One region of the Streptomyces poriticola genome, then DNA from elsewhere that is predicted to be linked to it. Evidence: riboswitches for the same ligand, from Rfam matches in the RefSeq annotation. Region 1 holds a riboswitch; each other region holds the start of a gene.

What was found. Region 1 has a riboswitch for cyclic di-AMP ahead of V5O46_RS21630 (M23 family metallopeptidase). Riboswitches for the same ligand answer to the same signal wherever they lie in the genome.
Region 2: it holds a riboswitch for cyclic di-AMP, as region 1 does, so the genes downstream of both, V5O46_RS15205 (transglycosylase SLT domain-containing protein) here and V5O46_RS21630 (M23 family metallopeptidase) in region 1, are expected to answer to the same signal.
Region 3: it holds a riboswitch for cyclic di-AMP, as region 1 does, so the genes downstream of both, V5O46_RS24110 (M23 family metallopeptidase) here and V5O46_RS21630 (M23 family metallopeptidase) in region 1, are expected to answer to the same signal.
Region 4: it holds a riboswitch for cyclic di-AMP, as region 1 does, so the genes downstream of both, V5O46_RS28685 (M23 family metallopeptidase) here and V5O46_RS21630 (M23 family metallopeptidase) in region 1, are expected to answer to the same signal.

What each region holds. Positions count from the first base shown of each region.
Region 1 covers NZ_JBAGKH010000019.1:12,705-19,848, reverse strand. Annotated here, with positions in the region: gene dxs (1-deoxy-D-xylulose-5-phosphate synthase) at 1-299, shown strand, start outside; gene V5O46_RS21650 (aspartate aminotransferase family protein) at 300-1,685, shown strand; gene V5O46_RS21645 (helix-turn-helix domain-containing protein) at 1,749-2,372, shown strand; gene V5O46_RS21640 (DUF6126 family protein) at 2,369-2,488, shown strand; gene V5O46_RS21635 (tyrosine-protein phosphatase) at 2,504-3,301, opposite strand; cyclic di-AMP (ydaO/yuaA leader) riboswitch at 3,773-3,930, shown strand; gene V5O46_RS21630 (M23 family metallopeptidase) at 3,935-4,912, shown strand; gene V5O46_RS21625 (SGNH/GDSL hydrolase family protein) at 5,136-5,921, shown strand; gene V5O46_RS21620 (TetR/AcrR family transcriptional regulator) at 6,141-6,761, opposite strand; gene V5O46_RS21615 (MBL fold metallo-hydrolase) at 6,881-7,144, shown strand, end outside.
Region 2 covers NZ_JBAGKH010000008.1:162,348-169,491, reverse strand. Annotated here, with positions in the region: gene V5O46_RS15215 (LolA family protein) at 1-730, opposite strand, end outside; gene V5O46_RS15210 (polyprenyl synthetase family protein) at 1,068-2,078, opposite strand; cyclic di-AMP (ydaO/yuaA leader) riboswitch at 2,675-2,843, shown strand; gene V5O46_RS15205 (transglycosylase SLT domain-containing protein) at 2,848-3,345, shown strand; gene V5O46_RS15200 (HAD family hydrolase) at 3,379-4,185, opposite strand; gene V5O46_RS15195 (GNAT family N-acetyltransferase) at 4,440-5,519, shown strand; gene V5O46_RS15190 (glycosyltransferase) at 5,967-7,144, shown strand, end outside.
Region 3 covers NZ_JBAGKH010000023.1:95,600-102,743, forward strand. Annotated here, with positions in the region: gene V5O46_RS24105 (PP2C family protein-serine/threonine phosphatase) at 226-1,269, shown strand; cyclic di-AMP (ydaO/yuaA leader) riboswitch at 1,593-1,761, shown strand; gene V5O46_RS24110 (M23 family metallopeptidase) at 1,774-2,901, shown strand; gene V5O46_RS24115 (PrsW family intramembrane metalloprotease) at 2,973-4,376, opposite strand; gene trmB (tRNA (guanosine(46)-N7)-methyltransferase TrmB) at 4,432-5,247, opposite strand; gene lhgO (L-2-hydroxyglutarate oxidase) at 5,710-6,912, opposite strand; gene V5O46_RS24130 (MFS transporter) at 7,009-7,144, opposite strand, start outside.
Region 4 covers NZ_JBAGKH010000037.1:42,369-49,512, forward strand. Annotated here, with positions in the region: gene V5O46_RS28670 (DNA gyrase/topoisomerase IV subunit A) at 1-405, opposite strand, end outside; gene V5O46_RS28675 (M16 family metallopeptidase) at 732-2,084, shown strand; gene V5O46_RS28680 (M16 family metallopeptidase) at 2,081-3,469, shown strand; cyclic di-AMP (ydaO/yuaA leader) riboswitch at 3,670-3,832, shown strand; gene V5O46_RS28685 (M23 family metallopeptidase) at 3,845-4,609, shown strand; gene V5O46_RS28690 (GntR family transcriptional regulator) at 4,835-5,530, shown strand; gene V5O46_RS28695 (HPr family phosphocarrier protein) at 5,658-5,939, opposite strand; partial or broken gene V5O46_RS28700 (GNAT family N-acetyltransferase) at 6,108-7,144, shown strand, end outside.

The DNA of each region.
Region 1 (7,144 bases):
AGGACAACAGCCGTGCGGCCGGCGTCGGCTCGGCGGTGGCACTGGCACTCGGCGATGCCGAAGTCGACGTGCCCGTCCGGCGGTTCGGGATCCCCGGACAGTTCCTCGCCCACGCCAAGCGCGCCGAGGTGCTCGCCGACATCGGCCTGACGCCCGTGGAGATCGCCGGCCGGATCAGCGCGGCGCTGGCCGTGCAGGAAGCCGACCGGGAAGGCCACGAGGAAGCCGGCGGCGCGGCCTCCGTCGAACAGGAGCCTCGGGGCGGCCGGGCCGTCACGTCAGCCCAAGGAGAAAACTGAATGACCAAGGAGTTCGACCTCGGCGCCCTGCTGGCCGAACGCGGCGCCGAGCGGTACGAGCTGCACGGCCGGTACCTCAATGCGCAGCTTCCGCGCATGCTGCGCACCATCGGCTTCGACAAGGTCTACGAGCGCGCCGAGGGCGCCTACTTCTGGGACACGGACGGCAACGACTACCTGGACATGCTCGCCGGGTTCGGGGTGATGGGCCTGGGCCGGCACCATCCCGTCGTCCGGAAGGCACTCCACGATGTCCTCGACGCCTCCCTGGCCGACCTGACCCGCTTCGACTGCCAGCCGCTGCCGGGACTGCTGGCCGAGCGGCTGCTGTCGTACAGCCCCCACCTGGACCGGGTGTTCTTCGGCAACAGCGGCACCGAGGCGGTCGAGGGCGCGCTGAAGTTCGCCCGGTACGTCACCGGCAGGCCCCGCGTGCTGTACTGCGCGCACGCCTTCCACGGGCTGACCACCGGCTCGCTCTCCGTCAACGGCGAGGCCGGGTTCCGGGACGGCTTCGCCCCGCTGCTGCCCGACACGCCGGTCCCGCTCGGCGACCTCGACGCCCTGGCCGGGGAGCTGGCCAAGGGCGACGTCGCCGCCCTGATCGTCGAGCCGGTCCAGGGCAAGGGCGTGCACGAGGCCCCGCCCGGGTATCTGCTCGCCGCCCAGGAGCTGCTGCGCCGGCACAAGGCGCTGCTCATCGCCGACGAGGTGCAGACCGGCCTCGGCCGGACCGGCACCTTCTACGCCTACCAGCACGAGGACGGGGTCGAGCCCGACCTGGTCTGCGTGGCCAAGGCGCTGTCCGGGGGCTATGTCCCGGTGGGCGCCACGCTGGGCAGGGACTGGATCTTCAGGAAGGTGTACTCGTCGATGGACCGCGTCCTGGTCCATTCGGCGAGCTTCGGCTCCAACGCCCAGGCCATGGCCGCCGGGCTGGCGGTGCTGGCCGTGCTGGAGGACGAGCAGATCGTGGCCAACGCGGCGGCCACCGGCGCACTGCTGAGGTCCCGGCTGGCCGCGCTGGTGGACCGCTACGAACTGCTCTCCGAGGTGCGTGGCCGGGGGCTGATGATCGGCATCGAGTTCGGCAGGCCGCGGTCGATGCGGCTGCGCAGCCGCTGGTCCATGCTGCAGGCCGCGCGCAAGGGGCTGTTCGCACAGATGGTGGTCGCCCCGCTGATGCACCGGCACCGGATTCTCACCCAGGTCTCCGGAGACCAGATGGAGGTGATCAAGCTGATCCCGCCGCTGATCATCGGGGAGCGGGAGGTGGACCGGTTCGTGGACGCCTTCACCGAGGTCATGGAGGATGCCCACAGCGGTGGCGGGCTGCTGTGGGACTTCGGCAAGACCCTGGTCAAGCAGGCGGTGGCGAACCACTGAGAGGATTTTGCCTCTCGGGCAAGAAAATTGCCCCTGAGGCACTCGCTCGGGCTCAATGGACGTATGACCGTTTCCGAGCCCGACCCGCCGGACGGCCCCGCCGACGCGATGTCCGCGGTGGCACCGCAGCTGCGGGCCCTGCGCCGGCGGGCCGCCCTCACCCTGGAGGCCGCGGCCCGCGCGGCGGGACTGTCGCCGGCCCACCTCTCCCGGCTGGAGACCGGGCAGCGGCAGCCCTCGCTGCCCATGCTGCTCGGCCTGGCCCGGATCTACGGCACCACCGTCTCCGAGCTGCTCGGCGAGACCGCCGCGGACCGCGACGCCGTAGTGCGGGCCGCCGACATGGAGCCGGCCCCGGCGGGCGGCTGGACGTACTGGCAGGCCGGGGCGACCGGGCGCGGCATGCAGGCCCTGCGCGTCCATGTGCCGTACGGGACGCAGGGCGACATGGTGCGGGTGCACCCGGGCGAGGAGTGGCTGTATGTGCTGCGGGGCCGGCTGCGGCTGCACCTCGGTGACACCGTGCACCGGCTCGCTCCCGGCGACAGCGCGCACTTCGACTCGCTGACCCCGCACCGGATCGCCGCCCCGGACCCCGACGGCGTCGACCTGCTGTTCGTCCACACCCTGCTGCAGAGCCCCACGGCCGCGCTGTGCCTGGGCCGCACCACCGGAGAGATGCCATGAGCGACATGGAGGAGAAGTTCCCGCGGGCCCTGTGGGTGCGGCTGATCGTCTACATCGCCGTGGGGCATGTCTTCGCCGCCTTCGTCTATCTGCTCTTCGAGCTCGGGGCGAAGTGAGGGCCTTGGGCGGCCTCAGTCGAGGAGCCGCCCCCGCAGCCGCTCCCGGGTCTCCGGTGTGACGCCCAGCCCCTGCTCCAGATAGGCGTCGACGCCGCCCCAGGTCTCCTCGACGGTCTCGAAGGCCGCCGCCAGATACTCGGCCCGCGCGTCGAACAGGGGGCTGAGCAGCTCCATGACCTCGGGGGAGTAGGCGGAGGCGGAGCTGCTGCTGCGGTGCACCCGGTAGCGGCGGTGCTCGGCGCCGGACTTCAGATAGTCCTCGAGAACGGCCTCGCGCTCCACTCCCACGGCCAGCAGGGTCACCGCCACCGACAGGCCGGCCCGGTCCTTGCCGGCCGCGCAGTGCATCAGGGCGGGGACGCTGTCCTCGGCGAGCGAGTGCAGCACCTGGGAGTGCTCCGCCGTACGCTCCTTGACGATCATGCGGTAGGAGGCGATCATCCGGTCCGCGGCCCTTCCGTCCGCGAGGATGTCGCGGAGCTGGTCCAGATCGCCGTCGCGGACCATCTTCCAGAACTCGGCGCCGTCGGCCGGGTCGGACAGCGGCAGGTTCACATTGCGCACGCCGGGCAGCGCGATATCCGGGCCCTCGAGCTTCTGGTCGGCGGAGTTGCGGAAGTCGAAGATCGTGTGCAGGCCGAGGGCGCCGAGGAACGCGGCGTCCTCCGCCGTGGCGTGCGCCAGGTGCCCGCTGCGGAACAGCACGCCGTGCCGCACCCGGCGGCCGTCCTCGGTCGGCAGGCCGCCCACGTCACGGAAATTGCGCACACCGGCCAGCTCGGGCTCGGTCGACGGGACCTGCTGCGTCACGGGGGCTCCTCCCACTCCGCGCCGCCGGCGCTGATCGTCGGCGGCCACCGACTCGACGATACGGCATCTCTTGCCTGGGGCAATGAGTTGTCCACAGGCACGGCCCGGCCTCGGCGCCGGAGACATTCTTGTCGCGCTTTTCCATTCACATCCCATCTGGGCCTTCTGTCCGAATTAGCACCTTCATTCCAACTCGCTCTGGAATAAAGGAACCTGGAGTGCGGTCGCGTGAGGAGCGTCATATCCGTGACGGTGCGTTGTCCGTCATGTTCACGTAATTCACGTGCTTCTCAAGGGCTTTCGTGCATTGCGGCGGGCATCAAATCGACGGAGTGTTACCGCGGAAACCCGGGATGGATCAAGCAAATACCGCGTATCGGGAAACCCCTGCTTGTTCCTGTGCGTCTTGGTCCCTTACGTTCACGACCGATCCGGACGGACGCCTAATCCTGCCGCCGACCGGACTTTCGCACCCACCCGACACCCGTACCCGGCAGGAGCGGGGGACCCACAGGAATCACCGCCTGTTCCGGTCTCCGGAACGGCTAGGGGTCAAGTCGTGCCGCGGCACGGCCGGGCATCTCCAGCCCGAACCCGACAGCTCACCTCGCAGGCGCCGGAGAGGAATTCGCCATGCCCGCCAGGGGTAAGCACCGTCGCACCAGGACCCAGCGTCTGACCCGCACCATCGCCGTCGCCGGAACCGGTGGCGCCGCGCTCGCGCTGCCGCTCATCGGCGCCGTGAGCGCCCACGCGGCCCCCGCGCAGTCCGTTGCCGAGAAGGCGCCGCAGTCGCTCTCGGCGGCCCAGCAGCAGGTCGCCTCGAACAACTCCGGGAAGAACTCGGAGAAGTCGTCGGAGAAGCACACCTACACCGTGCGCGCCGGCGACTGGCTCTCGAAGATCGCCGACAGGTACGACGTCACCGGCGGCTGGCAGCAGCTGTGGGCCGACAACCTCCAGGCCATCGGCGAGGACCCGTCCCTCATCCACCCGGGTCTGAAGCTCTCCGTCGGCGGACCGGCCGAGGCGGGTGCCGCCGAGTCGTCCGCTCCGAAGGCCGCCGAGGCCGCCGAGCCGTCGGCCCCGAAGCAGGCCGAGAAGGCCGAGAAGACCGAGACCGCGCAGAAGGCGGAGCAGGCCCCGGCCGAGAAGTCCTCCTCCGAGGGCGCGGCTGCGCAGTCCGCCGGCACCGCGAGTGCCTCGGGTTACGTGTCCCCGGTGCCGGGCGGCACCATCGGCACCCCCTACCACCAGACCGGCAGCATGTGGTCCAGCGGCTACCACACCGGCACCGACTTCGTCGTCCCGACCGGCACCTCCCTGAAGGCCGTCGGCGCCGGCACCGTCGTCTCCGCCGGCTGGGCCGGTGCGTACGGCAACCAGGTCGTCATCAAGCTCGCCGACGGCTACTACGCCCAGTACGCCCACCTGTCCTCGCTCTCCGTCTCCACCGGTCAGTCCGTGACCGCGGGGCAGCAGGTCGGCCTGTCCGGCTCGACCGGCAACTCCACCGGTCCGCACCTGCACTTCGAGATCCGCACCACGCCGAACTACGGCTCCGACGTGGACCCGATCGCCTACCTGCGCTCGCACGGCGTCTCCCTCTGACGCCCGAGGCACGCACGCCCGAAGGCCGGACCCCGATCCCCGGGTCCGGCCTTCGCCGTTCCCGCGTTCCCGGGCGGGGACGCTGCGCTATTCCGGAGTTGACCAAGCCTTGGCAGTGGCCTTTCTCACCGCTCGTCAACCCCTGCCTACGGTCGCGTAGGTCACATTCCAGGGTGAATCATGGTCCGGCGTGGCAGACGATTCGAAGAGTGACAGCAGATCAGTGATCGGGTCGTACGTGTCGGTGGGGGACAGCTTCACCGAGGGCGTCGGCGATCCCGGCCCCGACGGGGCGTTCGTCGGCTGGGCCGACCGCCTCGCCGTCCTGCTCGCCGACCGGCGGCCCGAAGGCGAATTCACCTACACCAACCTCGCCGTGCGCGGAAGGCTGCTCGACCAGATCACGACGGAGCAGGTCCCGCGGGCGGTCGAACTCGCCCCGGACCTGGTCTCGTTCTGCGCGGGCGGCAACGACATCATCCGGCCCGGCACCGACCCGGACGAGGTCGCGGAGCGGTTCGAGCGGGCGGTCGCCGCGCTGACCACGGTGGCCGGCACCGTCCTGGTGACGACCGGCTTCGACACCCGGGGCGTGCCCGTCCTCAGGCATCTGCGCGGCAAGATCGCCACCTACAACGGGCATGTGCGCGCCGTCGCCGACCGGTACGGCTGCCCCGTGCTCGACCTGTGGTCCCTGCGGAGCGTGCAGGACCGCCGGGCCTGGGACGCCGACCGCCTGCACCTGTCGCCCGAGGGGCACACGCGCGTGGCCCTCCGCGCCGGCCAGGCGCTCGGGCTGCCGGTCCCCGCCGACCCGGAGCAGCCCTGGCCGCCGCTCCCGCCGCGCGGCGCGCTCGATGTCCGCCGGGACGACGTCCACTGGGCGCGCGAGTACCTGGTGCCCTGGATCGGGCGGCGCCTGCGCGGCCAGTCCTCCGGCGACCATGTGACCGCCAAGGGCACGCTGTCGCCGGACGACATCAGGAGCCGGATCGCCCCGGTGGCCTGACCACACCGGCTCACCCCGGGTCAGCGGCGAACGCGGCCCCCTCGGCGGTCGCCGGGGGCCGGCACGAACAGAACCCCCTCGGCGCCGCCGGCCGGCGCGAGCACTGCGTACTCCACGCCGCCGGGAGCCGGGGCCCGGGTCGCGGGTCGCGCACACACCGTCCCCGGTGGGCGGGGCTCTCGCCGTGGCCCCCCGTCCGGAGCCGGGCGTGCGTCGCGCTCACCGCGCAGCCGTGGTCCAGGCCTTCTGCTCCACCTCCAGCTCACGGGCGAGCGCCTCGTCCACCCACGACTGCGCGCGCGCCCGGGACACCGTGCCGCCGTACGCCGTCAGCTGCACGGCCAGCCCGTCCAGCAGGGCCGTCAGACGCAGGGCGGAGCCGGCCGGGTCCGGGCAGGGGAACTCGCCCGCGGCCACGCCCTCGGTGATGACCTCGGTCAGCGCGGCTTTCCACTGAGCGTCGAGATCCCGCGCGACCTCGCGCAGCGCGGGCTCGCGCTGGGCCGCCGCCCAGCTCTCGATCCACAGCCGCCAGCCCTTGGCCTGGCCGGTGGGGGCGTACCAGCGGACGGCCGCACGTAGCCGGCGCAGTGCCGAGGTGCGGCGGCCGAGCAGTTTGCGCAGATGCGCCAGGTCGTCCTGGGCGGCATGCCCGAACGCGGCGGCGACCAGCTTCTCCTTGGTCGAGAAGTGGTAGAGCACCAGCGCATTGCTGACGCCGAGCGCCGAGGCGACGTCGGAGATCCGCACGGCCGCGACACCCCGGGCGGCTATCTGCTCGACCGCCGCGCTGAGCAGCTCCTCACGCCGTTCTCGCACACTCAATCGAATTCTGGCCACGGAAGGTCACCCTACAAGGCACCCCGGTGCCGCCCGGCCCCTTCCGGAGATGCGCGGCTCCCGCACGACCGGGCCGGCCGATCATAATGAAAGCCTGACCTACTCCACCTGGAGGTACCGTGGCAGGCTTCCGTCTCCCGAGCACCGGGTTCCGTGTACCGCGGCCCGCGGCCTTCGGTGTGGACCCCGGCGGCGAGCGCATGGCGCGGATCCGCAGATCGCCGCATTTCACCGACGGTGTCTTCCAGAACCCCGGCGGTCCGGCCCGGACCCGGCCCTCCGGCTCCGCCCTGGACTTCGCCAAGATCTTCCTCGACCGCGAGGCGCGTCGGCGCAGAACCCCCGGGGGCACCGTGCCGACGCACGCCACCACCCTCGCCGAC
Region 2 (7,144 bases), on a different contig from region 1:
TGGCATCCACCGCCACGGTGATCGCGCCGACCGTGGTTCCGGACTGCTTGGGGTCGATCACGAGCCGGTACGCGTCCCGGCCGGCGACCTGCGCCGTGCCGTCCACGGTGACGGACGTGGTGTCGTCGACCGCCTTCAACGCCTCTTCGGCGAAGTCCTTCGGGGTGGCGGGCGGCTGCTCGTGCGACTCCTCGGCCTGGTCGGAGACAGTGGCGTGGTAGACCTCGTTGGACGCGCTGTCGTAGCCCCAGACGTCCTTGCCGTCGTGGATCAGGCTGTACTCGGCGGCGTCCTGGAGCACTGACACCTTCTGCCGGTCGGGTCCGTCGGCCGCGACCCGCAGCGTGTGGGTGCCGCTGGCCAGCTCCGTCAGCCGGGCCTGGGGATCGGCGGCGGAACCGCCGTCCTCGCCGGCGCCCAGGCCGCCGGACATCAGGCCGCTCTCCAGACCGCCGAGATCCGGGAGGCCGAGATCGGTGCTGATCTTCACCGTGCCGGACAGCTGCTCCACGTCCGACGTGGCGATCTTCTCGATGAGTTCCTGAGCGGTGATCTCCGGGAGGTCGGGGTCCCCGGAGTCGGCGAGCGCGGGAACGAGCCCGATCGTGGCGGCCGCCACGCCCATCACCGTGACCGGGACGACGTACCGTGCGGCCTTGCGCCGCCTCCCCGCCCGGCGCTCCTCGTCCTGTCCGGCGGTCTTGATGCCGTCGGATTCGTACGGTGCCATGTGTGCCCTACCTCCGTCGTCGGCGGCGGCTTTCTCGCGACCTCGCACTCGTCCACCCCTGAGCCGCCATTCTCACCCGAATCGGTGAGGAGTGGTGTTTTCCGTGGTGTCCATCCCACCAAATCCGCGCCGCAGAAGCGTCAGACCGCGGAGCCAACTGCGTGTACTGCTGGGGTATGACATGACGGCATGACACCTCCCCCGACCAGTAGGGGTCGTGTGACGCGCGCCACCCGCCCAGGCCGACGAACGGGCGAGTGGGGTAGACGGCGAGGAGGAGGGAGAGAAGGGGAGGGAAAGAGGAGGAAAGGGAGGAGAGGAAGAGAGGGGCGGGAGACTAACCGGCCCGGTGCACCACCGCGTCGCACAGTTCCACCAGCGCGGCCTTCGCGTCGCACTCCGGCAGCGGGGTCAGGGCGGCGCGGGCGTCCTCGGCATAGCGAACGGTGTCCCGCCGGGCCTGCTCCAGCGCGGGGTGGGCGCGCAGCAGGCGCAGTGCCTCCGCGTGGCGCCCGTCGTCGCTGAGGTCGGAGTCGAGCAGTTCGCACAGCGCGCGGTCCTCGGCGAGGCCCAGGCGGGCCGTCCGCTCCCGGAGCCGCAGCACCGGCAGGGTCGGGATGCCCTCGCGCAGGTCCGTGCCCGGGGTCTTGCCCGACTCGCGCGAGTCGGAGGCGATGTCCAGCACGTCGTCCGCGAGCTGGAAGGCGACGCCGAGCCGCTCGCCGTACTGGCTGATCACGTCCACCAGCCGCTCGTCGGCGCCGGACATCATCGCGCCGAACCGGCAGGACACCGCCACCAGCGAACCGGTCTTGCCGGCCAGCACATCCAGGTAGTGGTCGACCGGGTCGCGGCCGTCCTGGGGGCCGGCCGTCTCCAGGATCTGCCCGGTGACCAGCCGCTCGAACGCCAGCGCCTGCACCCGGACCGCCTCCGGTCCGAGGTCGGCGAGAATCTGTGAGGCCCGGGCGAACAGGAAGTCGCCGGTCAGGACGGCGACCGAGTTGCCCCAGCGAGTGTTCGCGCTGGCCACCCCGCGGCGGACGGCGGCCTCGTCCATCACGTCGTCGTGGTAGAGCGTGGCGAGGTGGGTCAGCTCCACGACGACGGCCGACGGCACGACACCGGGCGCGTACGGGTCACCGAACTGGGCCGCGAGCATCACGAGCAGCGGCCGGAACCGCTTGCCGCCGGCCCGCACCAGGTGCTGGGCGGCCTCGGTGATGAAGGGCACCTCGCTCTTGGTTGCCTCGAGCAACCCTTCCTCGACAGCCGCCAAACCGACCTGGACATCGGCTTCCAGAGCCTGGTCCCGCACGCTCAGCCCGAACGGCCCGACGACGGTCACGAGGGGTCTCCTGTCTGCTGGTGTCTACTGGCGGTTACCCGGCTTGTCGATAGGTCGCTGCCATCACTCGAGTCAGCGTATCCGGTCACGTTTCGATCACCGCTAGCGCCCACCGTTACAGGCCGGTCGGTATCGGATCATGAGCGGTATGTTTTCGATCAGGTGATATGGAGAGATTTTGATCGATACCGACCGGCGGGCGCGACCGCGACGCGCGGCCCGCCCAGGGCCCCGGCACCCCTCCCAACGCCCCCGGCCCCGCCGACGTCACCCATTCGACGCGCAATCGCACGATCCCGCCCACGAGTGGGCGGTTGACTCCTAGTTGGCTGTATTGCCCGATTTGCCGTAGATGCGATCGCGGGTGAGTTGGCTCACGCGAGCCTCTCGGCCCGGCAGTCACCTCGCCACTTACTCCTCCTTTACCTCGCAAGCCAGTTGACCCTTGGCGCCCACAAAGGATCAAGCACACCAAAAGCCTCGGATCATGGTCAAAGCGCTGCTTGTGTGAATCCTGCACTTGTTCCGGACATGTGCTCTCGCATACGTTCCCGGCCTGTCGGGCGGACGCCGAGTCCTGCCGCCGCCCGGACGGAACCCATCGACCGACCAACTCACGCACGGCAGGAGCGGGGGACCCAGGTAAGTCGCCGCGCCGGTCACCGACCGGAACGGCTCGGGGTGAAGCCACGCCCGTCAGGGCGCGGCCGGGCACCTCCCGCCCGAACCCGACAGCTCACCTCGCAGGCGTAGGAGAGGAATCCTTCACATGGCTGCCTTCGGCTCCCTTCGCCCCGCCCTGACCACCCGGACCTCGCGCCTCGCCCGCACGCTCGCCGTCGCCGGCACGGGCGCCGCCGTGCTCGCGCTGCCGCTCGTCGGCGCTACCACCGCCGCCGCCGCTCCCGCTGCCCCGGCGACCGTCACGACCGCGACGACGGCCTACTCCAACAACCTCGACGGCTGGATCCGCGAGTCGCTCGCCGTCATGGCGCAGCACGGCATCCCCGGCTCGTACAACGGCATCCACCGCAACATCATGCGGGAGTCGTCCGGTAACCCGTACGCCATCAACAACTGGGACATCAACGCGGCCAACGGCACCCCGTCCAAGGGCCTGCTCCAGGTCATCGACCCGACCTTCCGCGCCTACCACGTGCCCGGCACCTCCTGGGACCCGTACGACCCGGTCGCCAACATCACCGCCGCCTGCAACTACGCGGCCCACCGGTACGGCTCGATCGACAACGTCTACGGTCCGTACTGAGGCACCCCGGAGGCGCGGCAGGATTCCCCCTGATCACCGCCCGTACAGTCGCTCGAGGACGACGGCGATGCCGTCGTCCTCGTTCGACAGGGTGACCTCGTCGGCCACCGCCCGCAGTTCGGGATGTGCGTTGGCCATCGCCACACCGCGGTCCGCCCAGTCGAACATGGGGATGTCGTTGGGCATGTCACCGAAGGCGATGGTCTGTTCCGGGCTCAGCCCCAGCTGCGCGGCGGCCAGCGCCAGACCGGTCGCCTTGGTGATGCCGCAGGGCTGCAGCTCCACGGTCCCCGGCCCCGACATGGTGACCGTGGCCAGCGAACCGACCACCGCGCGCGCGGTGGCCGCCAATTCGTCGTCGGACAGGTCGGGATGGCGCAGCAGCACCTTGCTGATCGGTTCGGACCACAGATCCTCGCGCCGGCCGACCCGCACGGCGGGCAGCGTCGGGTGCGGCATCAGATACCCCGGCTCGATCAGTGTGAGCCCGTCGACGCCGTCCTGGTCGACGGCCGCGTACACCTGCCCCACCTCGGCCTCGATCTTGCCCAGCGCGGTCTCTGCCAGCTCCCGGTCCAGGGTGACCGACCACAGCAGACGGTCCGCCCGGGCGTCGTACAGCTGCGCTCCCTGACCGCACACCGCGAGCCCCTTGCAGCCGAGGTCGGCGAGGAGCGGCCGCACCCGGGGCGCCGGGCGGCCCGTCACCACCAGATGCCGCGCACCGGACCCGGTCACCCGCGTGAGCGCGGCGAGCGACCGATCGGAGACGGTGTCGTCGCCCCGGAGCAGGGTTCCGTCGAGATCGGTGGCGACGAGTGCATATGCGGTGGGGTCCATGATCAGAGAATACGGACATCGCGCCCCACCGACTCACCCACGGAACGCATGCGAAGCAGAACGCACGCGTGACGGTCAAGAACAGGTCCGCATCAGGACGTTTGTGTCCGAAAGCTATCGGATCACGGACTAAAGCCGGTTAAGGGCCTGTGCACCGATTGGCAACAACATGCTCCGCTACCTACCCTCCGGACGGCTCCGGCGGTACCTTCCTGTTTGTCCAGGGGGGACTTGATCGGGGGGTCGAGTTGAGCATGGGACGCGTACGTGTGCTGCGCCCGCACGAGCTGGGCGAGGGGGACCGGGAGCACTGGCGCGAACTGCGCGCCAAGTCGCAGGCGCCGCGGAACCCGTTCATGGAACCGGAGTTCACCGAGGCAGTGGGCCGGGTGCGGCCCGGGGCCCGGGTGGCGGTCCTGTACGACGGCCGGGAACCGGCCGGATTCCTGCCGTACGAGCGGGGTCCGCTGGGCCAGGGCCGCGCGATCGGCCTGGGCGTCTCGGACTGCCAGGGGGCGGTGCTGGGCCAGGGTCCGGCCCCGGACGCCGGTGCCCTGCTGCGGGCCTGCGGCCTGTCCGGCCTCTCCTTCGACAACCTCGAGGCGGAGCAACGGCTGTTCGTGCCGTACGCCGCCGAGGAGCACGCCGCCTACGTCATCGACGTGGAGCAGGGCTACGAAGTGTACGAGCGGCAACTGCGCGCCCGGTCCCCGAAGTTCCTGAGGACGACGCTGGCCAAGGAGCGGCGGCTCGGCCGCCAGGTCGGCGTCGTGCGCTTCGTGCTCGACGAGCGCGACCCGGCCGCGCTGCGCACGCTCATGGCCTGGAAGTCGGCGCAGTACCGCAGGACCGGGCGCCGGGACCGGTTCGCCCAGGAATGGATCGCCCGGCTGGTCGGCGGGCTCGCCGGGACCCGGGCACCGGAGTGCACCGGCACACTCTCCGTGCTCTACGCCGGCGAGCGCCCCGTCGCCGCCCACTTCGGGCTGCGCTCGGCGACCGTGCTGTCCTGCTGGTTCCCGGCGTACGACCCGGAGTTCGCGAAGTACTCACCGGGGCTGGTGCTGCATCTGCGGATGGCCGAGGCCGCCGCGGCCGAGGGCGTCGGCATGCTCGACATGGGGCGCGGGGCCGCCGAGTACAAGGACTCGCTGAAGACGGGCGAACTGCCCGTGTACGAGGGTGCGGCGGCACGTCCGGGGCCCGGTGCCGCGCTGCAGTGGCTCCGCCGGGAGCCGACGCGCCGCACACAGGGCTTCGTCCGCGCCCGGCCACGGCTCGCGTCGCTGGCCGTACGGACGTTGAGGGGGGCGGCGCGGCTGCGCCGGTCGTGAGGACAGGGTGACGAGCAAGGGGGTGGGCGCATGGCCGGGGCACGGCGCGCGCGTGAGGGGTCGCAGCGGGAACGGGCACGGGCTGAGGACCCGCAGAACGAGAGAACCGATCCGGACCAGGAAACGGCGGACCGGGAAGCGACAGGGCAGGGAACGACAGGGCAGGACGCAACGCGGCAGGAAGCGGCGCGGGAGGGGAAGACACTGCGGGGCAAGACACGGCGGGGCAAGACAGTGCCAGGGAGGACTCGGCGGGAGATCGAGCGGTTTCTGAGCATCGGCCCGGTGCAGGTGGCAGAGCTGGAACTCGGCCGTGAACCGGGGCCGGGGCTCGGCCGGGACCCCGGACAGGATCACAGACCGGAGCTCGGCCGCGGCCCCGGGGAGGATCACAGGCCGGAGCTCGGGCAGGACCCCGGGCAGGACAGCAGGCGGGACCCCAGGCGGATCTCCTGGTGCGACGGGGTGCAGCTCAGGCCGGGGCCGGCCAGTGCGACGGTGACGTCCGGTGAGGTGTTCGTCCTGGTCCGGCGGTCGGGGCGGCCCGTCGGCACACTGCTGGGACGGGTGCCGGAGGGCGCCGAACCGGCCGAGGTACTGGCGGGGCTCGCCCGGGAGTTGCCGGTGCCGGAGGAACCGGCAACTCCCGGGGGGCGGGTGCCGTCGGTGAGTGTCGTGGTGGCCACCCGGGAGCGCGCCGGTCAGCTGGCGCGGGCCCTCGACTCGCTGCTCGCCCAGGACCATCCGGACGCCGAGATCGTCGTCGTCGACAACGCGCCCGTGACCCACGAGACCCGGGAACTGGTCGAGCGCAAGTACGCCGAGCGCGTGCGGTACGTGTGCGAGCCGGTCCCCGGCCTCGCCGTCGCGCACAACACGGGACTCGCCGCCGTACGGGGCGAGGTGGTCGCCTTCACGGACGACGACGTGGTCGCCGACCCCCGCTGGCTCACCGAACTGACCGCGCCCTTCGCGGCCGACCCCGCGCTCGGGTGCGCCACCGGCCTGATCCTGCCCGCGCGGCTGGGCACCCCCGCCCAGGTGCTGCTGGAGAGCCACGGGGGCTTTGCCAAGGGATTCACACCACGGACGTACGACCCGTCCACCCCGCCCGTGGACGAGCCGCTGTTCCCCTTCACTGCGGGGCGGTTCGGCTCCGGCGCCAACATGGCGTTCCGTACCGAGGTACTGCGGTCCGTCGGCGGCTTCGACCCGGCCACCGGTGCGGGCACGCGCGCGCGTGGCGGCGACGACCTCTACGGGTTCGTCCGCGTCCTCGCCGCGGGGCACCGGCTGCACTACACGCCGTACGCCCTGGTGTGGCACCACCACAGGGAGACCTGGCGGGACCTGGAGACCCAGGCGTTCGGCTACGGTGCGGGCCTCACCGCCTACCTCACCGCGGTCCTGGTCAACCGACCTGCCCTGCTGCCGGCCTTCCTCGCCCGGCTCCCGCGGGGGCTCGCCCACGCGCACACGCTGACCGCGACGCGGGATCCGATGCGGGACGCAGCACAGGACGACGGGCCCGGCACCGCACAGGACGACGAGCCGGGCACCGCACAGGACGACGGACGGGACGTGCCGCAGGACGGCGTGCGGGACCGGGTGGGGATCGGGCAGGC
Region 3 (7,144 bases), on a different contig from region 1:
GGGCGGGCGGGACGCACAGGGTGGGTCCGACGTGCAGAGCGGGCCGGCGGCCGCACAAGGCGTAGCGGGTGTACGGGGCGTGGGGTGCGCGCAGACCGCACGGGCCGCACGGACCGCACGGGCCGCACGGACCGCACGGGCCGAACGGACCGAACGGACCGAACGGACCGAACGGGCCGTCCTACGGAGCCCGCGTGGCGGCGAGGCCCGCACGCCCGCACCCTCGTGCGGCTGCTGCCCGGACTGCTGATCGTGGCCGGCGCCGGGTACGACATCCTCACCCCGCGCGACTTCACCGCTGCGCCCCTCTACACGGCCGCGCCGCTGACCGCCGCCCCGATCTGCTCGCGGCGCGGCACCGTCCTCACGGGGGCGGTGACCGTCGCCGTGGTGATCATGCTGCAGCTCTCGCTGGGCGCGGCGCACCGGAACGGCTCCCTCACGGAGCTGGTCACCATCGCCACGGTCGCCGCCCTCGCCGTGCTCGTCAACGCCTACGTCCGCCGCACCGGCGAGCGGCTCGCCTCCGCTCGAGAGATCGCCGAGGCCGCTCAGCGCGCAGTGCTGCCCGTGCCCGCCGAGCGGGTCGGCGGCTTCGAGATCGCGGCCCGGTACGAGGCCGCCCAGGCGGACGCGTACATCGGCGGCGACCTGTACGCGGTGCAGGACACCCCGCACGGAGTGCGGCTCGTCGTGGGCGACGTACGCGGCAAGGGGATGGGCGCGGTGGCGGCGGTGGCCGTGGTGATCGGGGCGTTCCGGGAGGCCGCCGAGCAGGAGGCGACGCTGGAGGCGGTGGCGCAGCGGCTGGAACGGGCGCTGGCCCGGGAGGGCACCCGGCGCGCGGGGATGGACGACTCCGAGGGCTTCACCACCGCCGTCCTGGCCGAACTCCCGCACGGCGACGGCGTCGTGCGGCTGCTCAACCGCGGCCACCCGCCACCGCTGCTGCTGCGCAGCGACGGCACGCTGCGCACGCTGGCCGCCGGTGAGGCCGCGCTGCCGCTCGGCATGGGTGAGCTGGGCGCGTGGCCCGACCGCGCCCACGAATCGGCCTTCCCCGGTGGCGCCACGCTGCTGCTGCACACCGACGGGCTGTCCGAGGCCCGTGACGCACGCGGGGAGTTCTACGATCCCGGGGAGCGGCTCGCCGGGCGGGTCTTCCGGCGTCCCGGCGAACTGCTCGACGCCCTCGCGGACGATGTACGCCGGCACTCGGGAGGCGGGACCACGGACGACATGGCACTGCTGGCCGTACGGCGGCCGTGAGTTCGCCCGGTCCCCCTGGCGGGCCTCCGGGCCGCGGGTCTCCGGGCCGCTGGCCGCGGTTCTCCTTGATCATTGTCACGAGTGGTGACCGGACGAGCGCCCTCCGCATAACAACTGACACACTGTCAGGTGTTGAACAATGAACAGTCGGTGTACGGGGTCCGCCGAGGCGGGGTCAACTCGCCCGGTTTTCACCGATCGTGAGGCATGCGTCCGTGGCGAAATCGTTAATGATCAAGAGGAACAGCTTGGAATATGAGGCTCGGGTCTATTAACGTTCGATAACGCAGCGCGGTCGTCCCAGCCGTCACAGAAGGCGGCTCCGTGCGCACGCGCCGAATTCTGCGCAGAGATGCACAGGAACCGGGGAACCACCACCTTGGGGTGAATCGGGCGTATCGGGCCGTGGAGTCACGGACTTGTGTACGCGCGTAGGAGACCTTCCTGCTCCGAACCCGTCAGCTAACCCGGTAGGCGGAGAAGGAAGGAAAGGAGTACGCCCACGTGGCGTCCAACCGGCCTGCCCCCGAGGCCCCGTTCGTGCCGAGTCAGCGCGACGGCGACACCTTCGTCCAGCGTGACGCCGACGCGTTCGCCCAGCCCGACGGCAATCCGTTCGTCCAGCGGGACGGCGACACCCTCACCCAGCGGGACGGCGACACCTTCGTCTACGGCGCCCGCCGCACCGACGAGGGTCCCTGGGACGAGTGGAACCCCACCGCGGAGACCGTCCGCCCGGTCCGCGGTCGGCACCGCGTGGCCAAGCAGCGCGGCGGACTCGCCCGCAGCTCCACCGTCCTGGGCGTCGGCGTCATAGCAGCGGTCGGCGCGGGCGGTATGGCCAGCGCGCAGACCGGCAAGCCGCCGGTGTCGATCTCCATGCCCGACCTGCCCAACGTCGGCTCCCTCATCTCGGACGAGGAAGAGGCCCCCAAGGGCTCCGCGACGCCGCTCAGCACCATCGGCGTGACCTCGACCGACACCGATGAGGGCGCCGCCGACGCCGGTGAGGCACTGCGGGCCCGGATCATCGCGCAGGCCGAGCAGCAGCAGGACCAGGTCGAGAGCAAGGCCGCCGCCGAGGCCAAGGCCGCGGCCGAGAAGAAGGCCGCGGAGGCCGCCGCCAAGGCGGCCAAGGAGGCGGAGGCCAAGGCCGCCGCCGCGAAGAAGAAGGCCGAGGAGGAGGCCCGCAAGAAGGCCGAGGCCGAGCGGCTGGCGCAGCTCGCCAAGCAGTACACGCTGCCGACCTCCTCATACACCATCTCCTCCAGCTTCGGACAGGCCGGCGCCTACTGGTCCTCCGGCTACCACACCGGCCTGGACTTCGCCGCGCCGACCGGCACCCTGCTCAAGGCCGTGCACAGCGGCACGATCACGTCCGCCGGCTGGGACGGCTCCTACGGCTACAAGACCGTGCTCACCCTCGACGACGGCACCGAGATCTGGTATGCCCACCAGTCCTCGATCAGCGTCAGCGTCGGCCAGAAGGTCACCACCGGCGACGTCATCGGCCGGGTCGGCGCCACCGGCAACGTGACCGGCGCCCACCTCCACCTGGAGGTGCACCCCGGCGGGTCCGCCTCCGGCATCGACCCGATGGCCTGGCTGCAGAGCAAGGGCCTCACCCCCTGACGGCGGCCCCTCCGCCACGGGAGGGCACAGCTACCGACTGCCGGCGGTCCTGACGGCGATCCCCCCCGACGTCAGGGCTGCCGGTTCATCGGTACCGGCCCTGTTTGGTTCACGGGTACCGGCCAGGAGCCGTACGGCTGGTGCGGCGGCCGGTGCGCGGGTGCCGGAGCCCACTGAACCGCACCCCACGGCTGAACGGGAATCCACGGCACGGGCGGTGCGGTGGCACGGGCCGCATGGTCGAGCGCGGGGCCGGCTGCCGCCCTGCGGTGCCACAGGGCGTCCAGCAGCTGCCGCTCCCGCACCGTGAAGTCGGCGCCCGCCCTGCCCCGGCGGCCCCGGTGCCGGAGGAGGGCCAGCGAGGTCGCGTACGACTCGTACTCCGCGAGCGTCCGCGCCGCCTCCCTCCCGCCGAGATGCCGCGCGTGATCGCGGGCGATGCGCCGGGCCCGCATCGACCCCAGGGCGAGCGGCTCGGCGGGCGCCAGCCATCCGGCCGCGACATACGCGGGCAGCTCGGCGCGTACGGTGCTCAGTTCGCGCTGGCGGGTCCAGATCAGCAGCCAGGTCAGCAGCCCGAACGCGGGCACCATGAACGCGGCGTACACCGCGAAGAAGCCGTACTCCCCGAACGACGCCGAACCGTTCCACAGTGCGTGCAGGCCCATCGCGAGCAGCAGACCGGCGAGCGGGAGCAGTACCCGGCCGATCCGCCGGACGCGCCGGCCGCCGGAGTCGGCGCCGGCGGAGAGCGCGGCGAAGCCGAAGCCGATGCCGGTGAGGACCGTGAAGAGCGGGTGCGCGAACGGCGACATCACGATGCGGACGAAGAACGTCGCCGCGGTGACCGAGGCGATGCCCCGGTCGCCGCTGAGCTGGTCGGTGCCGAAGGCGGTGCCGAGGTAGAGGATGTTCTCGGTGAAGGCGAAGCCGGTGGCGGTGACACCGGCGATGACGACGCCGTCGAGGACGCGGGTGAAGTCCCGTCTGCGGAAGAGGAAGACCAGCAGCACGGCGGCCGCCTTCGCGGTCTCCTCGACGACCGGGGCTATCACCGTGGTGCCGAGGGTGTCGGCACTGGCCGGATCGGCGGTGGCGGTGGCTATCCAGCGGGTCGCGAAGCTGTTGGCGACGATCGCCATCAGCGCGGCGGCGAAGGCGCCCCACGCGAACGAGAACAGCAGGTTGCGCCAGGGACCGGGGTCGACCCGGTCCAGCCAGCGGAACGCGGCCAGCAGCAGGGGGACCGGGAGGACGGCGAGGCCCAGCCCGACCAGGAAGCCCTCCGTGCCGGTCTCCTGGCGCACCAGGGCAAGGATCACCAGGCCGGAGAGGGCGAGCAGAGTGATCAGCGCGCCGTACCGCACGAAGGCGCGCTGCCACCATCGCGACTGGGCCGGACACCCGGGGCCGGCGGGATCGGTGGGGCCAGCGGGACTGGTGAGACCAGCGGGGCTGGTGGGGCTGATGGCCACGGCATCGACCCTTACGAGACGGGGGCGCCGCCCGCCGCAGCGGGCGGGGCCGGCTTCAGGAACCGGTGCGGTGTACGCGGCGGAAGAGCAGGTCGTTCACCACATGACCCTTGTCCAGTCCCTGGCCCTCGAAACGGGTCTGCGGGCGGTGGGCGGGACGGGGCGCGAAGCCGCCGTCGGGACGGGTGTTCTCGAAGTCGGGATGTGCGGTGAACACCTCGAGCATGTGCTCGGCGTACGGCTCCCAGTCGGTGGCGCAGTGGGCGACGGCACCGGGCCTGAGCCGGGACGCGGCCAGCGTGAGGAACTCCGGCTGGATCAGCCGGCGTTTGTGGTGCCGCTTCTTGGGCCAGGGGTCGGGGAAGTAGACGCGGAGCCCGTCCAGGGAGTCGGGGGTGAGCATCTCGCGGAGCAGGATGATCGCGTCGCCGTTGCCGACCCGGACGTTGGTCAGGCCCTTGCGGTCGGCGAGGTTGAGGAGGCTGCCCTGGCCGGGGGTGTGGACGTCCACGGCCAGGATGTTGGTGTCCGGGTCGGCGGCGGCCATCTCGGCGGTGGCCTCGCCCATGCCGAAGCCGATCTCCAGGACGACGGGGTTGCTGTTGCCGAAGAGGTCGGAGGGGTCGATGACGCTCTGGCCGTCGATGTCCAGGCCCCACTTGGGCCACAGCCGCTGCAGTGCGTCCGCCTGGCTGGTGGTGACCCGGCTGCGGCGCGGCGTGAAGCTGCGGATCCGCCGCTCGAAGTGCGTCCCGGCGGGATCGGCCTTCGGGCCGTCGGGGAAGCGGGGCTCCCCCTTCGCCCGGACACGGCGAGCGGGCTCGCCGGGGACGGGAGCGGACGGTTCGTGAGCGTTGTGGAAGTCAGACACAGTGAGTCGATTTTACGGTGCGGGAGCGTGCCCCCCTGGGCCGGCCGCCACCCCTCCGCGGTCGGTCGTGCACCCGCGGCGCCCGAGCGGCCCGGGATGCACCCCAGGGGCGGCACGGGTGAGCTGCCCCTCCGCGGAAGGCGCCACCCCGTAGACGCCGGGCTGCGCCTCCCACCCGGCGGCCACTCCGGCACCGGTACTCGTGCCCGGTGGTGGTGGTCACCTGCGCCACGGCTTTTGGGGACCGGTTCCCGTGCCCGGGGTCGAGGATCATCGCGGTGCCAGGTCTGCGGAGACCGGTTACTCGTGTCCGGTGCAGGTGGTCACCTGGGCCGCGTCCTTTGGGGACCGGTTCCCGTGCCCGGGGACAGTGCTCACCTGCGCCACGGCCCCGGGGGCTGCGGCCCGCGCGGAGCCCAAGCCCGTCGGCTGCGGTACACGGCAGTGCCACGCCGGCCCCGGTCAGAGCTCCCCCAACGCCATCAGCGTCCGCCGGGCCACCTCCCGTCCGATCGGCAGCGCAGCCGTCGCCGCGGGGGACGGCGCGTTCAGCACATGCACCGCGTGCGCACCCTCCCGGATCATGAAGTCGTCCACCAGCGTCCCGTCCGCCAGGACGGCCTGCGCCCGCACCCCCGCCGCCGTCGGCACCAGATCGTCCTCCGTCACCGCCGGCAGCAGCCTGCGCACCGCCTCGGTGAAGGCTCCCTTGGACAGGGATCGCCGCAGCTCCCCCGCGCCGTACCGCCAGTGCCGGCGTGCGATGTGCCAGGAGCCGGGCCAGGCGAGCGTCGTCCCCAGCTCGCCGGGGCGGATCACCCCCCAGCCGTAGCCCTCCCGCGCCAGCGCCGGCACCGCGTTCGGCCCGACGTGCACGCCGCCCTCGATACCCCGGGTCAGATGCACGCCGAGGAAGGGGAAAGCCGGGTCCGGCACCGGATACACCAGCCCCTGCACCAGCTCCGGCCGCGCCAGCTCGTAGTACTCGCCCCGGAACGGGACGATCCGCATCCCGGGATCGTCCCCGGTCATCCGGGCGATCTCGTCGCAGTACAGACCCGCGCAGTTGACGAGGAAGCGGCTGCGGATCACCTCACCGGAGCGGGTGCGGACGGCGACGCCGAGCGACGGGCGGCGGTCGATGCGCAGCACCTGAGCGCCGTACCGGATCTCCGCGCCGGAGGACTCGGCGAGCTGCCGGGCGACGGCCACGTAGTCGCAGGTGCCCGTCGTGGAGACCTGGATCGCCGCCAGACCGCGGACCTCCGGCTCGTACTCGGCGATCTGGGCCGCGCCCAGCTCCCTGACCGGAATGCCGTTCTCCCTGCCGCGCTGGACGAGGGCGTGCAGCCGGGGGAGCTCCGCGCGGTCGGTGGCGACGATCAGTTTGCCGGTCACGGCGTGCGGGATGCCGTACTCCGCGCAGAACTTGACCATGTCGGCGGCCCCGCGCACCGCATAGCGCGCCTTGAGGGAGCCTGGACGGTAGTAGATGCCGCTGTGGATCACACCGCTGTTGCGGCCCGTCTGGTGGCGGGCCGGGCCCGGCTCCTTCTCCAGGACCATCACGCTCGTCCCGGGGGCGGCACGGGTGATCGCATGCGCGGTCGACAGGCCGATGATCCCGCCGCCGATCACCAGCACATCGCAGTCATAAGCGATCATCTGCCGCACCACCTGCTCCACCTCCCGGGTTCGATAGTGCACTGCGCCACTGACAATGGCCTCAAACCCCGCAGCGGCGGTGTGCCGCCCGCCCGGTCAGGCCGGGGCCACGAGCAGCGGGCGGGCGCGCTCGCGCAGCTCCACGACGCGGGGCTCGTCGCCGTAGGGCTCCAGGCGGTGCAGCAGGTCCTTGACGTACTCGGTGGTGCGGGCCGAGGAGATCCGGCCCGCG
Region 4 (7,144 bases), on a different contig from region 1:
GGTGTACCGCATGGCGGCCGGCGGGTCGTCGTTGCCCAGCGAGCCGAAGTTGCCGTGGCCGTCCACCAGGGGCACGCGCATGGAGAAGGGCTGCGCCATGCGCACCAGGGCGTCGTAGATCGACGCGTCGCCGTGCGGGTGCAGCTTGCCCATGACCTCGCCGACGACACGGGCGCACTTGACGTATCCGCGCTCGGGCCTGAGGCCCATCTCGCTCATCTGGTAGACGATGCGGCGGTGCACCGGCTTGAGGCCGTCACGGGCATCCGGCAGGGCGCGGGAGTAGATGACCGAGTACGCGTACTCGAGGAACGAGCCCTGCATCTCGTCCACGACGTCGATGTCGAGGATCTTCTCCTCGTACGAGTCGTCGGGCGGCGGGGTCTTCGTACTACGGCGGGCCATCGCTGCCGGCTCCTTGCTGAAGCGTGAACGGTGATCTGACGCTGACCATTGTGGCCCGCGGCACTGACAGCGACCGACCAGGACCCGTCGGGGACCGCCCGCCCGGCGCTGCCCGCAGGGTACGCCCTCGCACCGGCGAGGCCCCGGCGGACCCGAGGCGCGGCCAGCCACCGCGGGCCTCGCTCCGGGAGACGGCGTCCGGGAACTTCGCGGACGGCCCGCACGCTTGCATACAGTGGCAGGATCGGCAGGAATCCCGCAGCTCCGCCCACTGCGGCTGCGCGACTCCCACCCAGGATTTCCGCGATCGAAGGGACACACAGCCCATGGGTCACACGGCCACAGCCGAGGCAGGCTCCGGCGGCCTGACAGCGACCGAGCACCGCCTGGCCAACGGGCTGCGCGTGGTGCTCTCCGAGGACCACCTGACCCCGGTCGCGGCGGTGTGCCTCTGGTACGACGTCGGCTCCCGGCACGAGGTCAAGGGGCGTACCGGCCTGGCTCACCTCTTCGAGCACCTCATGTTCCAGGGCTCCGCACAGGTCGAGGGCAACGGCCACTTCGAACTGGTGCAGGGCGCCGGCGGCTCGCTCAACGGCACCACCAGCTTCGAGCGCACCAACTACTTCGAGACCATGCCCGCCCACCAGCTGGAGCTCGCCCTCTGGCTGGAGGCCGACCGCATGGGCTCCCTGCTCGCCGCCCTGGACGACGAGTCGATGGAGAACCAGCGGGACGTGGTCAAGAACGAGCGCCGCCAGCGCTACGACAACGTCCCCTACGGCACGGCGTTCGAGAAGCTGACCGCCCTCGCCTATCCCGAGGGCCACCCGTACCACCACACGCCGATCGGTTCGATGGCCGACCTGGACGCGGCCACCCTCCAGGACGCGCGCGCGTTCTTCCGCACCTACTACGCGCCGAACAACGCGGTGCTGTCGGTCGTCGGCGACATCGACCCCGGGCAGACCCTCGCCTGGATCGAGAGGTACTTCGGCTCCATCCCCGCGCACGACGGCAAGCCCGCCCCGCGTGACGGCGAACTGCCCGAGGTCATCGGCGGGCAGCTGCGCGAGATCGTCGAGGAGGAGGTCCCGGCCCGCGCCCTGATGGCCGCGTACCGGCTGCCCCACGACGGCACGCGCGCGTGCGACGCGGCCGACCTGGCGCTCACCGCACTCGGTGGCGGTGAGTCCTCCCGTCTCTACAACCGCCTGGTGCGGCGCGACCGCACCGCGGTGGCCGCCGGGTTCGGCCTGCTGCGGCTGGCCGGGGCACCCTCGCTGGGCTGGCTGGACGTCAAGGCCTCCGGCGACGTGGAGGTGCCGGTCATCGAGGCCGCCATCGACGAGGAGCTGGCCCGGTTCGCCCAGGAGGGCCCGACGGCGGAGGAGATGGAGCGCGCCCAGGCCCAGCTGGAGCGCGAGTGGCTGGACCGACTCGGCACCGTCGCGGGCCGCGCCGACGAACTCTGCCGGTACGCGGTCCTGTTCGGCGACCCGCAGCTCGCCCTCACCGCCGTCCAGCGGGTGCTCGACATCACCGCCGACGAGGTCCGGGAGGTGGCCGCAGCCCGCCTGCGCCCCGACAACCGCGCGGTGCTCGTCTACGAGCCGACCGCACCCGAAGCCGCAGACGCCGCCGAGGCCACCGACGAGACCGAGGAGTCGGACCAGTGACCGAGCTCGCCACGATGGACTTCCACCCCCGGCCCCGGGCGGGCGAGCCCAAGCCGTGGGCGTTCCCCGCCCCCGACCGCACCACGCTCGGAAACGGCCTCACCGTTCTGCGCTGCCACCGCCCCGGCCAGCAGGTCGTCGCCGTCGAGGTGCTCCTGCAAGCCCCGCTGTACGCCGAGCCGGCCGGCCTCGACGGCGTCGCCACGATCATGGCGCGCGCCTTCTCCGAGGGCACCGACAAGCACTCCGCCGAGGAGTTCGCCGCAGAGCTGGAGCGCTGCGGTGCCACCCTCGACTCGCACGCCGACCACCCCGGCGTGCGGCTCAGCCTGGAGGTCCCGGCCTCCCGCCTGGCCAAGGGGCTCGGGCTGGTCGCCGATGCCCTCCGGGCGCCCGCGTTCGCCGACAGCGAGGTCGAACGGCTGGTGCGCAACCGGCTCGACGAGATCCCGCACGAGCTCGCCAACCCCGCGCGCCGTGCGGCCAAGGAGCTCTCCAAGGAGCTGTTCCCGGCCGACTCGCGCATGTCGCGTCCGCGCCAGGGCACCGAAGAGACGGTCGCGAGCATCGACTCCGCGGCCGTACGCGCCTTCTACGAGCGGCATGTGCGCCCCGCCACGGCCACCGCGGTGGTCGTCGGCGATCTCACCGGCATCGACCTCGACGCGCTGCTCGGCGACACCCTCGGCGCATGGACCGGCTCCCCGGCCGAGTCCCGCCCGGTGCCCCCGGTGTCCGCCGACGACACCGGCCGGGTGGTCATCGTGGACCGCCCGGGCGCCGTCCAGACGCAGCTGCTGATCGGCCGCACCGGGCCCGACCGGCACGACCGCGTATGGCCCGCACAGGTGCTCGGCACCTACTGCCTCGGCGGCACCCTGACCTCCCGCCTGGACCGCGTCCTGCGCGAGGAGAAGGGCTACACCTACGGGGTGCGGTCCTTCGGGCAGGTCCTGCTCTCCGTCCCGGACGGCACCGGCGCGGCGATGCTCGCCATCAGCGGTTCCGTCGACACCCCGAACACCGGTCCGGCTCTCGCCGACCTGTGGACCGTGCTGCGCATGCTCGCCGCGGAGGGGCTCACCGACGCCGAGCGCGACGTCGCCGTGCAGAACCTGGTGGGGGTGGCGCCGCTGAAGTACGAGACCGCGGCGGCCGTGGCCGGCACGCTGGCCGACCAGGTCGAGCAGCACCTGCCGGACGACTACCAGGCCACGCTGTACCAGCAGCTCGCCGCGACCGGCACCGTCGAGGCCACCGCGGCGGTCGTCAACGCCTTCCCGGAGGACCGGCTGGTGACCGTTCTGGTCGGCGACGCAGCCGAGATCAAGGATCCCGTCGAGGCGCTCGGCATCGGTGAAGTCACCGTCGTGACCGCCGAGTAGACCGCACCTCAGCGGCACGCGCGTGGGGTCCTGGTGGCGCAGGCGTCACCAGGGCCCTGCTATGTCCGAATTGAGGGAGAGGTTCCCCGTCTGGCCTGTGGTGTGCGCTACAAAAGGGCCGATCCGTTTGGGAATTGAAAGTTGGCCCCCTTAGCGTCTTCCGGGCTGTTCGTCATGCAGTGCGCCGCGCCCGCGGCACCGGACAGTCATCGCCGAGTCCCCGTACGGCGCGAGCCAGGGGAGCCGGGGACCCAACGCAGTCCCTGGGGTGAATCGGACGCCCGCGCGCAGCGAGGGGGTCCGTAGGAGACCTTCCTGCTCCGAACCCGTCAGCTAACCCGGTAGGCGACAGGGAAGGAAAGGACGAGCCTGTACATGGCGTTCACGCGCGCCACCGGGAAGCACCGCCGGCCCAGCCGGATACAGCGCACCACCGCCCGCGCGGCGGGCGTCGCCGCCCTCACCACCAGCGGCGTGGTGGGCACCCTCGCGGCCCCCGCGCTCGCCGCCGAACCCGCGGCGGAGCAGACCGGTCTCACCCCGGTCGTCACCATCGGCGATTCCGTGGCCGACCAGATCGACGCCCAGGCCGAGGCCCAGCGGCAGGCCGCCGAGGACGCCGCAGCCCGGGAGCGGGCCGAGCAGGCCGCCCGGGAGCGGGCCCGCGAGGCGGCCGAGCAGGCCCGGGAGGCCAGGGAGCGCGCCGCTCGCGAGGCCGAGCGCAAGCGACTGAACACCTTCGTCGCCCCGATCAGCGGCTCCTACGTGTCCACCTCCTACCGGGCCGGCGGCGGTGTGTGGTCCTCCGGCAGTCACACCGGTGTCGACTTCCATGCCGCGTCCGGCACCTCCGTGCGCGCGGTGGGCACCGGCACGGTCGTCGAGGCCGGCTGGGGCGGGGCGTACGGCAATCAAGTCGTGATCAAGATGCACGACGGGACGTACACCCAGTACGGTCACCTGTCCTCCGTCGGCGTCTCGGTGGGCCAGAGCGTCACCCCGGGCCAGCAGATCGGTCTGTCCGGTGCGACCGGCAACGTCACCGGACCACACCTGCACTTCGAGGCCCGCAGCGGCGCCGAGTACGGCTCGGACATCGATCCCGTGGCCTATCTGCGGGCCCACGGCGTCAGCCTCTGACCCCGCCGCCGCGGCGGCCCGGAGCGGCAGCCGCGAGCCGCACCCCACGCCGCACCCCGAAGCCCCGGCCCCGAGCCGGGGCTTTCGGACTTTTTCGAACGTCCGTCTGTCCAAAAAATAGCCATGGATTCCGACCCGCCGTCGGAAATTCCCGCTCATTGCCATAGAGTCACGGAACGCACGTCACTCGACGACGTTGCACGGGGATTAAGGCGGAGGTCGGTCATGCGTATTCCGGCGCACTCGGTCTGCACGGCGATCCGGGACGACATCGTCGCCGGTGTCTACGAGCGCGGCAGCCGGCTCACCGAGGAGCTGCTCGCGCGGCGCTACGGCGTCTCCCGGGTCCCGGTGCGCGAGGCGCTGCGCACCCTGGAGGCCGAGGGCTTCGTCGTCACCCGGCGGCACGCGGGCGCGTGCGTGGCGGAACCGACCGAGCAGGAGGCCGCCGATCTGCTGGAGATGCGGCTGCTCCTCGAACCCCTCGGCGCCGCCCGGGCGGCCCAGCGCCGCACCGAGGCGCATCTGAAGGTGCTGCGCGGCCTGGTCCGGCTGGGGCAGCAGCGGGCGCGCCAGGGCACCAGCGACGACCTGCGCTCACTGGACGGCTGGTTCCACGAGACACTGGCCCAGTCCTCCGGCAGTCCCGCGCTGATCGCGATGCTGGCCCAGCTGCGGCACAAGATCGCCTGGATGTACGCGGTGGAGCCGCCGGCCGGCCCGGTGGAGTCCTGGACGGAGCACGGTGCCATCGTCGACGCGGTGGCCCGCGGGGACGGCGAGCGGGCCCGCGCGCTCACCGCGCTGCACGTCGAACGGGCGGCCCCGGCGCACCGGCCGCGCTTCGCCTCCGGCGGCGAGCGGCCGGCGCGTGTGAGGCATTCGCAACGTCCCGTAAACATGCCGAGCCTGCGGAATTAACACCGGCGCCGTATACAAAGAACAGGCAATTCGGGGGCCCTGTTTTCTGCTGCCCGAAAAAAGAAAAGCGAAAGGCCCGTCCGGTGATCCGGGCGGGCCTTTCGTGGAGCTGAGGACAAGGCGGGCCTCAGACGGTCTCGGGAAGCTCCTCGAGCCCTTCGGAGACCAGCTTCGCCAGCCGGTCCAGAGCGGCGTCCGAGCCGTCGGCGTCGGAGGCGAGGACGATCTCCTCGCCGCCCTGGGCGCCCAGGCCCAGCACGGCCAGCATGGAGGCCGCGTTGACGGGGTTGCCGTCGGCCTTGGCGATCGTCACCGGGACGCCTGTGGCCGTGGCGGCTCGGACGAAGATGGAGGCGGGGCGGGCGTGGAGACCCTCGGCCCAGCCGACGTTGACGCGGCGCTCAGCCATGTGATGCTGCCCTTCAGGTGTTCAGGGTTGTCTAGACCAGTTTCCCACATCGTGAAGCATGCCCCGACGACTCGCCGCCGGCGGTCGCGCCGCGGCCTCGGCCCGACCGTGTCGTCCACCACAGACTGCCCCGCGCCGTTGTCGTACGCGAGCCGTACTCTGGGGCCCATGCAGACCTCGCCGGACCGGCACGAGTATCCCGCGCACTGGGAGGCCGACGTGGTGCTGCGCGACGGCGGCACCGCGCGCGTGCGCCCCATCACCGTCGATGACGCCGAGCGCCTGGTCAGCTTCTACGAGCAGGTCTCCGACGAGTCGAAGTACTACCGCTTCTTCGCGCCGTACCCTCGTCTGTCCGCCAAGGACGTCCACCGCTTCACGCATCACGACTTCGTGGACCGGGTGGGGCTCGCGGCCACGGTCGGCGGCGAGTTCATCGCCACCGTGCGCTACGACCGCATCGGCCCCGACGGCACGCCCTCCTCGGTACCTGCCGACGAGGCAGAGGTCGCCTTCCTCGTCCAGGACGCCCATCAGGGCCGCGGTGTGGCCTCCGCGCTGCTCGAGCACATCGCGGCCGTCGCCCGGGAGCGAGGCATCCGCCGCTTCGCCGCAGAGGTGCTCCCCGCCAACACCAAGATGATCAAGGTGTTCACCGACGCCGGGTACACCCAGAAGCGCAGCTTCGAGGACGGCGTCGTCCGGCTGGAGTTCGACCTCGAGCCCACCGACCGCTCGCTGGCCGTGCAGTACGCGCGCGAACAGCGCGCCGAGGCCCACTCCGTGCAGCGGCTCCTGGCGCCCGGCTCCGTCGCCGTCATCGGCACCGGCCGTACACCCGGCGGCGTGGGCCGCAGCATCCTCGGCAACATCCGGGACGCCGGCTTCACCGGCCGCCTGTACGCCGTGAACCGGGCCTTTCCCGAGGATCTGCAGGAGCTCGACGGCGTGCGAGCCCACCGCTCGGTGCGGGACATCGACGCCCACGTCGACCTCGCGGTGGTCGCGGTGCCCGCCGACCATGTCCCCGAGGTCGTCACCGAGTGCGGCGAGCACGGTGTGCAGGGCCTGGTAGTGATCTCCGCCGGCTACGCCGAGAGCGGCGCCGACGGTCGCGAGCGCCAGCGGGCCCTCGTGCGGCACGCGCGCACGTACGGGATGCGCATCATCGGGCCCAACGCCTTCGGGATCGTCAACACCTCGCC